3 regions of the Comamonas kerstersii genome follow, and region 1 is predicted to be linked to each of the others. Evidence: riboswitches for the same ligand, from Rfam matches in the RefSeq annotation. Region 1 holds a riboswitch; each other region holds the start of a gene.
What was found. A riboswitch is a leader RNA that binds a small molecule or an ion and turns the genes downstream of it on or off. The one in region 1 is predicted to bind cobalamin.
Positions count from the first base shown of each region.

Region 2: another riboswitch for cobalamin. It lies ahead of cobU (bifunctional adenosylcobinamide kinase/adenosylcobinamide-phosphate guanylyltransferase); the one in region 1 lies ahead of nrdH (glutaredoxin-like protein NrdH).
Region 3: another riboswitch for cobalamin. It lies ahead of B5M06_RS15615 (TonB-dependent receptor domain-containing protein); the one in region 1 lies ahead of nrdH (glutaredoxin-like protein NrdH).

Region 1 is NZ_CP020121.1:2,937,204-2,940,455, reverse strand. Features, by position in the region: gene nrdE (class 1b ribonucleoside-diphosphate reductase subunit alpha) at 1-706, opposite strand, end outside; gene nrdI (class Ib ribonucleoside-diphosphate reductase assembly flavoprotein NrdI) at 703-1,131, opposite strand; gene nrdH (glutaredoxin-like protein NrdH) at 1,135-1,362, opposite strand; cobalamin riboswitch at 1,539-1,773, opposite strand; gene hsdR (type I restriction-modification system endonuclease) at 2,074-3,252, shown strand, end outside.
Region 2 is NZ_CP020121.1:2,511,032-2,514,283, reverse strand. Features, by position in the region: gene B5M06_RS11770 (ABC transporter substrate-binding protein) at 35-943, opposite strand; gene cobU (bifunctional adenosylcobinamide kinase/adenosylcobinamide-phosphate guanylyltransferase) at 940-1,527, opposite strand; cobalamin riboswitch at 1,693-1,935, opposite strand; gene B5M06_RS11760 (DUF5320 domain-containing protein) at 2,099-2,311, shown strand; gene B5M06_RS11755 (cell division protein ZapA) at 2,308-2,748, shown strand; gene B5M06_RS11750 (sulfite exporter TauE/SafE family protein) at 2,993-3,252, opposite strand, start outside.
Region 3 is NZ_CP020121.1:3,327,098-3,330,349, forward strand. Features, by position in the region: gene B5M06_RS15605 (YeeE/YedE family protein) at 1-99, shown strand, start outside; gene B5M06_RS15610 (YeeE/YedE family protein) at 125-538, shown strand; cobalamin riboswitch at 806-1,039, shown strand; gene B5M06_RS15615 (TonB-dependent receptor domain-containing protein) at 1,115-3,010, shown strand; gene B5M06_RS15620 (ABC transporter substrate-binding protein) at 3,010-3,252, shown strand, end outside.

The sequences.
Region 1 (3,252 bases):
CGTCTTCCAGCAGCTTCATCACGGGAATCACGCCCGAAGACTGGTTCTGGATGCCCTTGATGGGCGCGCCTTGCTCGCGCAGATTGCTCAGCAGCAGGGCCACGCCGCCACCGCGCTTGGACAGCTGCAGGGCAGAGTTGATGCCGCGGCCAATGCTCTCCATGTTGTCTTCCAGACGCAGCAGGAAGCACGACACCAGCTCGCCACGCTGTTTCTTGCCAGCGTTCAGGAAGGTAGGCGTTGCAGGCTGAAAGCGCCCGGCAATGATCTCTTCCATCATGCGCATGGCCAGCTTTTCATCGCCACGGGCCAGCGACAGTGCCGTCATGACGACACGGTCTTCAAAGCGCTCCAGATAGCGCTTGCCGTCACGGGTCTTCAGGGTGTAGGCCGTGTAGTACTTGTAGGCACCCAGGAAGGTAGGGAAGCGGAACTTCTTGGCAAACGCGGCCTTGAAGATCTGTTCAATAAATTCCGGCGAGTACGCATCCAGCACTTCGCCTTCGTAATAGTTTTCAGTGCGCAGATAGTCCAGCTTTTCCTGCAGGCTGTGAAAGAACACCGTGTTCTGGTTCACATGCTGCAGGAAGTACTGGCGCGCGGCCATGCGGTCGGCATCAAACTGGATCTTGCCCTCAGCATCAGGCAAGTTCAGCATGGCATTCAGGGCGTGATAGTCCAGTTCAGTTGGGGTATGCAAGGTCATGGCGATGCTTGGAAAGCAGAAAATTCAAAGTGTTCAGAAAAATGCTGGTCAATGGCCTGCAGGCGCTGCCAGTCTCTGGCCGTGCCGCTCATCTCGATGCGCAGCAGCAGGGGCACGCCACATTTGCGTGCCACAACTTCTGATGCCTGCGCAAACAGGGCCCCAAAGTTGCGGTCGCCACAGCCAACGACTGCGCGCAGCCACTGGCGGCGCTGCGGGTCATTCAGAAAGCGAATCACAGGCTTGGGCACGGCACCTTTGCCGGTGCTGTCGCCAAACGAGGGGGTGACCAGCACGAACGGACCATCTACCGCTGGCATGGGCGCGTCTACCTCCTGCGGAATGCGCAGTGCGGGCAAACCGGCCTGGCGCAACAGCTTCTCGGTATTGCCAGAGCGGGAGGAGTAGTACACCCAGCGGGTCATGGCTCAGGCGATAGCGCCCAAGGCAGCCAGACGGTCGGGGCGAAAGCCGCTCCAGTGCTCATCACCCGTGAACACCACGGGCACCTGGCGGTAGCCCCAGGCTTGCACTTGTGCGGCCGCTTCCGGGGTTTGCGAGACGTCGATGACCTCATAGGCCACGCCCTGGCGATCCAGAGTGCGTGCAGTCATCGAGCACTGGGGGCAATTGGGTTTGGAGTAAAGCGTAATCATGAAGCCGACAAGTCCAGCAAACACAGGCAGGACGTCGGGCTTGCACATCACAAAAGAAAAGTGAGCACGCAAGCCATGCAGGCATGCGCGACAACCACAAAATCTTCAAAAACATATGCATACCACCCAGGCGTCCCCGCCTGTACGGTTGAGGAAATACATGGAGGAACCAGGTCGTTCCATGTGGTTAGTTGGCCGGTATCCAGACTGGTGGGCCTGGGCAGCACGCCTTCCCAAAGGCTTTCAGGCTTCAGTGGCTGTGTGTGCTACCTTGCACCGCGGTTTGACGCAGCGCGCCTCACTTACTGTTGCGGGGGCAGTTCAGGTTGGCACTGTGAAAAAGTGCGCCCTGATTCCCGTTTAACCTTGCTCAAGCACTCGAGCAAGTGCACCAACGGGCTCAATTCTACGGCCGTTAACCGAGCGAAATATTGCGCTGCATGCCGTGCTTGAATGGCAAAAAAATGCTAGGCACTGAGCACCCCGGAGGGTGGCCTTGTGATCTGAGGATGTGCCGCCCAAGAAATCAAAGACTTAGGCCTTCGACCTTGTCGCATGCCGGCATGCAGGTAGTGCGGCTAAAACACAACACACACTGTATGTATGGGCCAAGAACCATGGCAGACCCTAGGGGTATGGGGCGAAGCGCTTTAATTGCAACACCATGTAACAGCGTCATAATGCAGCAGACAAGAAAAAACACACGGAGCAATGCGGGTGAGCAATTTCGAGTTTTTGCAGGCACATTCCAACGCCTTGGCCACACTGGGCGCCACGGCAGAAAAAATCTTTCCTCACGACCCGGTCAGTTGCGTGGCCAAGCTGCGCCTGCTGGCCGAGGCCATTGCCAAAGACATGGCCAACCGGCTCGGCATCCAGTTGCTGCAGCCCACCCAGGCCGAGTTGCTGCGCGCCATCGATGCCCGCCTGGGGCTGGATGCACAGGTGCGGCAAATGTTTCACTTGTTGCGCACCCGTGGCAATGAAGCCGCGCATGAAGTCGATCACCGCATTGGCTACCGCGAAGCGCTGGAAAGCCTCAAAGTCGCGCGTGAAGTGGCCCTGTGGTTTCACCGCACCTTTGGCAAGGACCCACACTTCAAGCCCGGCCCCTTTCAGCTGCCCGATGACCCCAGCCAGAAGCTCTACGCCCTGCAAAAGCAGATAGAAGATCTGCAGCGCAAGCTCAGCAGCACCGAGGCTGCCAGCAGTGACACTGCCGCGATGGCCGAGCTGCTGCGCCAGCAAGCGGAGCAGGAAAAAGCGCTGGCCGAGCAGGCCCAGCAGGAGCGCGATATTTACGAACAGCTGGCCGAAGAAGCCAGCCAGACCATTGCAGCCCTGAAGGCCGAGCTGCACAAAGCCCAGGCACAGGCCGCGCAGCAACAAGCACCAAGCAGCCAGTCCATGCGCAGCTGGAGCGAGCGCTCCCGCAAGGCGGCCAGCCTGGTGCACATGGACGAAGCCAGCACACGCCTGCTCATCGACCAGATGCTGCGCGACGCGGGCTGGGAGGCCGACACCGTCCACCTGACCCACGCCAAAGGCGCACGCCCGCAGCGCGGCAAAAACCAGGCCATTGCCGAGTGGCCCATGCAAGGCATGCAAAGCGCAGACTATGTGCTGTTTGCCGGGCTGGTGCCTGTGGCCGTGGTGGAGGCCAAGCGCCTGAACCAGAACGTGGCAGGCAAGATCAGCCAGGCAGAGCGCTATGCCCGTGCCTTTTTACCGGCCGATGGCGTGCAGGCCGCGTGGCAGCTGGCCCAGCGCGTGCAGCCCTGGGAAGACGGGCAGGGCGCGCACTTCACCATTCCCTTTGCCTACTCCTGCAATGGTCGCCCTTATGTGAAGCAGCATGAAGAAGCCAGCGGCACCTGGTTTCGTGATCTG
Region 2 (3,252 bases), 430 kb from region 1:
AAACAAGCTGGTGTTTTCACGCGACATGGCACTGTTATTCATGGCCACGGCGAGGTGCTTTCTCACGCACGCAGCGTGCAATCAGTGCGGCGGCTTCGTCCATGCGCGGCCCGGGGCGCACGATCACATCGGACTCTCTTGCATCAAAAGTACAGATGCGCTGCTGCTTCACAGCCTCCAGCGACTGCCAGCCCGGGTAGGACGAGGCAGCCTGCATGCTGTGGTTGACCATCAAAATCACATCAGGCCGCGCACGCACGATGAACTCCGGGTTCACGCGCGGAAACGGCCCCATCTCCTGCGGCACCACATTGCCCAGTTGCATGCGGCTGAGCATTTCCCCGATAAAAGACGATGGCCCCGCCACATACGGCCCACGGCTGACTTCAAAGTACACGCGCGCACCCTGCACTTCTGGTGGCAGGGACTGCGCCGCTGCCTGCACCCCGTTCTGCATACGCTGCCACACGGCCTGCACCTGCTGCGGTGGCTGGCCCAGCACCACGCCCACGGAATGCATCACGCGCAGCACATCGGCCGACGTACGGGGCTCCAATGCCACCGTGCGCAGGCCCAGCGCCTCCAGACGCTCGCCCACGCGCGCCGAACTGGACAGCAGCACCACATCGGGCTTGAGCGCCACAATGGCTTCCACATTCGGGTCCAGCCCACCGCCCACCACGGGCAGCTTGCGCTGCAAGTCTTCAGGCCAGTTGGAATAGCGGTCCACCCCGACCAGCTTGTCGCAGGCCCCCAGCGCGCACACGGTCTCAGTCAGCGAAGGCAGCAGGCTCACAATGCGCTGTGGTGGCTGACTCAGCACCACGCTACGGCCGCGCTCATCCTTGAGCGCCTCAGGCGGCACATCGGCAGCCTGCACACTGCCCAGCAGGCCCAGCCAGCAGGCTGCCAGCAGGCTGCAGCGTCGTATATAGCGCTTCATTTGAGCTGCAGTGGCAGGCCAGCTGCCATCAAAGTCACGCGACTGCATGCCTGCGCCACGTCCTGGTTCAGGCGGCCCAGTGCATCTACAAAGGCACGTACCTCACGCCCCATGGGAATCACGCCCATGCCAATCTCATTGCCCACCAGCACCACCGGCCCGGGGCACCGAGGAAACACTTCCAGAAAAAGAGCACGCTGCGCGCTCCAGTCCTGCGTCAGCGGCTGGTTTGGCTCAAATTCCACGCCTTCCATGGGCATCATCCAGTTGGTGAGCCACAGCGTCAGGCAATCCACCACCACCAGCGTCTGCGCATTGCTGTGCTGCTGCAGCGCCTGGGCCAGCAGACGTGGCGCTTCCACCGTCTGCATGCCTGGCACGCGCTGTGCACGGTCTGTCTGGTGGCGTGCGATGCGCACGCGCATTTCCTCATCCCAGGCCTGACCCGTAGCCAGATACACGGCGCGGCGACCAGCACTGCCTGCGATCCAGTCGCGCGCGGCCAGCTCTGCACGGCGCGTCTTGCCGCTTTTCTGGCCGCCCAGAATCAGTTCCTGCCAGGGCCCGTGATTCACAATATTCATAGAAATGGCTGTCTGAGCGCACATACCATGGCTTCAACTGCTGCGTCAGCAGTCTGCGGACCCGCTGAAAACATCCAGAGCCGATGAAAGTGCATGCACATCGTGTAGAAGATCACCCGCGCCAGCCTCCCCGCCAGCCATGGGCAAAACAATAGCCGCCTGCGCGTGCTACACCTGATGTTGGCCGGTATCCGGGCTGGTTCGTCAAGACCATCGCCTTCCCAAATGCTTGTTCAAGGCATTCAGTGGCTGCGTGGATGGCTGGGTGCCAGATCTGACACCAGGAACTCACCGTTGCGGGGGCAGCGCAGGCTAGATGTACGCGAAGGATTCGCCGCATCGCCCTGCTTCCCGTTGAACTGCACACTTGTGAACCAAGTTGCGAGCACCAACATTGAATCCGCTGATTTTAGCGGTCCACACCACTCCCCCACTGGATACACAAAGTTACACCCCAATGAAAAACCAAGGCAAGCTGCGTACAAAGCCATGCAAGTTCGCAGATATGCTCACCGATCTCACCTAGTTTTGCATTCTCGCGAAGAGTGGAGTCCTACAATTAGAGCAATCCATGACGACACCATCGATCCTTGCCCCCATTACCGAGCGTGTAGAGCTGCTGCTGGCCAAGCACGAAGCGCTGGAGCACGCCAATCGCCTGCTCACCGAAGAGATTCAAGCCCTGCAAAAAGAGCGCGACTCGCTGAGGTCACGCCTGAAGGCCGCGCGTGCACGTGTGGATGAGTTGATCGAGCGTCTGCCAGAAAACCGGGAGGCACGATGAGCAAGCTGGACGTCACGATTCTGCATCAGGACTATGTACTGACCTGCCCTGACGGACAGGAAGCACAGCTCCTGGAGGCCGTAGAGCGCGTGGATCAGCAGTTCCAGAAAATGCGTGACTCCAGCAAGCTGCGTGCCCGCGAGCATGTGGCGGTGCTGCTGGCTGTCAATCTGGCGTTTGAAAATCTGAAACTGCGCGAACAGCTGCTCGACCTGCAGCAGCAGCTGTCTTCTCAGCTGAGCAATGAAGATGGCGAACGCCTGCAGACGCTGGAAGCACTGCTTGCGCAGGAGCAGGCACAGGCCGAACAGCTGCTGCAGCGCCTGGATCAAGCACTGGGGACTGAGCCCAGTTCTGCTGACGAAGCACAGGCACAACCTTCTCTAGACAATGACAATGGTGTGGAATTGCCTGCAGCACCACAAGAACCGCAGTAAAATTGCACCCGTCTGCAACCCGCCGGGCTTTATATTGCCTTGAACCAATGCTCATTGAGCACGGGCTTGATACATTGCCTAGCAAGCGTGATCGTCTCGCGTCAGATGAACCCAACGTTAGGTTGCTCTCGCCCACCTGAACCCCCGGTTCAGGTTGACGGCCCGGTGGCTTTGCAGACACCTTCATCGGCAGTTCCGCCAACCTCCCCCCCCCCGCTTCTTTAGCTTTAGCTTTCGATCTGGCCTAACGGCACCACAGTGATGGCTTGTAAATCAGATCCATCCACAGTGCCCACAACGACACCAGCACCAGCATGCCACCTGCTGCACGCGTGCCCCACGCACTGCGAAAACGGCTGACACGGCCACTGAGCCAGCGCCATGCATAAGGCGCAGCCAGCAGCCACAGCGCCCCACCCAGACCAAAAGCCACCATACTCAAGCCCCCCGCCAGTGGCGAAGCGCTCAGCGCCGCCACCAAAATGGCGGAATACAGCAAGCCGC
Region 3 (3,252 bases), 390 kb from region 1:
GGTTTGTCGCGTTTGTCCATTCGCTCATTGGCCGCCACGTTGATGTTCATGGCCACAGGCGTGGCGACAGTGTTCATCATGCGCCATGTAGTGGCTTGAACAGCAAAGAAAAAGGAGTCACACCATGATTGCAATCGCTGCATTGATTGCGGGTTTAGTGTTCGGTTTGGGGCTGATCCTCTCCGGCATGGGCAACCCCGCCAAAGTGCAAAACTTTCTGGATATTTTTGGCACCTGGGACCCCTCGCTGGGCTTGGTGATGGGCGGAGCAATTGCCGTAGGGCTGGTCGCTTTTACATGGGCTAAGCGCCGCAAAACCTCGGCACTGGGTGAGCCCATGCAGCTACCAACGGCCACGGTAGTAGATCGCAAGCTGCTGACGGGCGCCGCCATGTTTGGCGCTGGCTGGGGCCTGGCAGGGTTTTGCCCCGGCCCTGCCGTGATGAATCTGGCCACCCTGCAGATGGAGGTCTGGCTGTTTGTAGCAGCCATGCTGGCAGGAATGGTGCTGCAGCATGTCACAGCCAAAAACCGTTGATAGCCAACACTGTCGCAGCAGCAAAAAAACTCCGTGGGGCTGAAGCAGCCCACAGCCTGCCGTTCAGGCGGTCAGCACACAAGACTGAGCAATGCCGCTGCCCTGCAGTAGCTATCGAGGCATAGCCACCGCTGAGGTTATGCCAAGCACCTCACTGCATTGACGAACTGCAACAACACCGCTGAAACACGCAAAAACCGGGTGATGCTGTGCCATATGGCAACAGCCATCGCCAAGTCAGGCTGCACAACACTGTTTTGCGCTCTAGAATCCACGCTGATTTCTGGTGCTCGCGTGGCCGTTCAGGCCATGCTGATAAACGAGAAACATGGAGGTTTTGCGCTCTACAGCGCCTTACCTTGCATGTACTGCCCCCGCAACAGTGTGTGCACAGGTCGTAAGACCAGCCTGTCGTTCCACAGCCACTGAAGCCTCGTGCTTTGGGAAGGCTTCGACAGTCGGTGCATCAGTCTGGATACCGGCCAGAAATTGGTTCGAGGCAGCCGCCCTGCGCAGCTGCCCCGGTGGTTTTGTGACGCACATGCGGGGACGCTGTGCGTGCAGCTCAAAATTTTTATGTCTCTCCAAACCTCCTTGAAGCAGGGTGCCGTGGGCACGTCTGCGCGTTTTGCTTTAGCTGTGGTTACGATAACCGCTACGGCCTTGACACAAAAGGTCGCCGCAGAAGAAGCGCGCATGAATCCCACGGTTGTGACGGCGACCCGCTCCGAAACAAAACTGGACGAAACTTTGGCCGACGTGCGTGTGATCACACAAGAACAAATAGGGAATTTTGCTGGACGCTCTTTGGCTGAAATCATGCAACGACTGGCTGGCGTCCGTATGTCAAGCAATGGAGGACGGGGCAATACACAGTCCTTCACGATTCGTGGAAGTGACCAAGTAATTTTGCTTATCGATGGAGTGCGTTTTGGCTCGGCCACAATGGGAACTCCCACTCTAGCTAGCCTTCCGATCGAACAAATCGAACGCATTGAAGTAGTACAAGGCCCCGCCTCAGCTCTGTATGGCAGTGATGCCATTGGAGGCGTGATTCAAATTTTTACCAAACAAGGTAAAGGTGCCAAAAAAGCCTTTAAACCGCATGCCGACATTACCTGGGGCAGTGCTGGCTACAAAGATGCCAATGCTGGGTTTATTGGCACCCAGCAAGGCTGGAACTACAGTTTGAATGTATCCCGCGTGCTCGATCCTGGATTTTCTTCAACGAACAAAAAAGCCGGCCCCAAACATAGTCCAGATAAAGATAAATTTAACCAAACGGCTGTCAGTGCCAGCCTGGGTTACGCATTCAATGATGCTTGGCGCTTAGATGCCAATCTACTGCAAGCCCAAAGCTATGCTGAGTTTGATAATGCGGACTACAACAATTTGCTTCAAGATGCATGGCTTAATTCACAAGCCGGGACACGCTCCTTGAAGCTATCCGGTGTTGTGAGTCCTACGTGGAAAACCCATCTGAGCTTAGCTCGCTCTATGGACAAGCAAAGCAACCAATATCACACCGTATCAACCAATACGCGCCACAGTGATAAGTTCAACACCACTCAAGACGAAATCCAGTGGGGTAATGAAATAAAAACGGCAGCAGGTATCGTTGTCGCTGGTTTTGACCATTTAAAACAAAAAATAGATACGTCTACCCCATTTGACACCACCAGCCGTACCACGAATGCTGTCTACGCAGGTGTGAATGGTAGTCACGCAGGCCACTCTTGGCAGATCAATTTGCGTCGAGATGACAACTCTCAATACGGTGGTTACAACACCTGGGGGCTGACCTATGGTTATGAAATTTTTTCTTCTCTCAAAGCACATATCAGTCGCTCCAGCAGCTTAACTGCGCCTACTTTCAATGACCTGTACTACCCAAGAAGTGGAAATCCTCTGCTGCAGCCTGAAACAGCAAAAAGCAATGAAATTGGTCTTACATGGGATATTGGTGTACACAATCTTAAGTTGGTAGGTTTTGATAACAAAGTTAAAAACTTGATTGCTTGGGCACCTTCCGATCCAGCAGATCCAAATAACAGCCCTTGGTTTCCCGCCAACGTTAATCAAGCACAGCTCAAGGGCTGGTCACTGCTATATAGCGTCAGCGGCACGCATTGGAATTTGAATGCAAATTACGAGCGATTAAATGCCCACGATGGTTCCGGCTTACCTCTATACAACCTAGCTAAAGATCAAGCCAGCGTTGCACTTGATGCTTACTGGGGGGCTTGGAAGATAGGTGCATCTGCACTACATGTTGGCAAGCGTCAGCGCTCTACAGCCGCTTATCTTCCTAGTTACACCACAGTAGATGCCTATGCCGAATACCAGCTTGCCAAAGATTGGGCGCTACAAGCACGTGTGGCTAACCTGACTGACAAGGAATACGAAACCGTTTATGGCTACAACCAACGTGGCCGCGCTGGTTATCTGACGCTCAAATGGGCCCCTAAATAATGCCCAAGCTGCGCATCTACAGCGCAGCGTGCCTTGTGACCCTGTCCGCCCTTTATGGGCAGGCATGGGCCCAGGCACAGCGCGTGATCTCTTTACTGCCTTCTGCTACGGAGGCAGTTTGTGTTTTAGGGGCCTGCGATCGCCTCGTAGGTGTGGATGATTTCTCGCTGGACCCGCCAGAAGTTGCCAAGCTCCCACGGCTGGGAAAAACCTGGCAACCTCGTCTCGAAGAAATTGTTCAG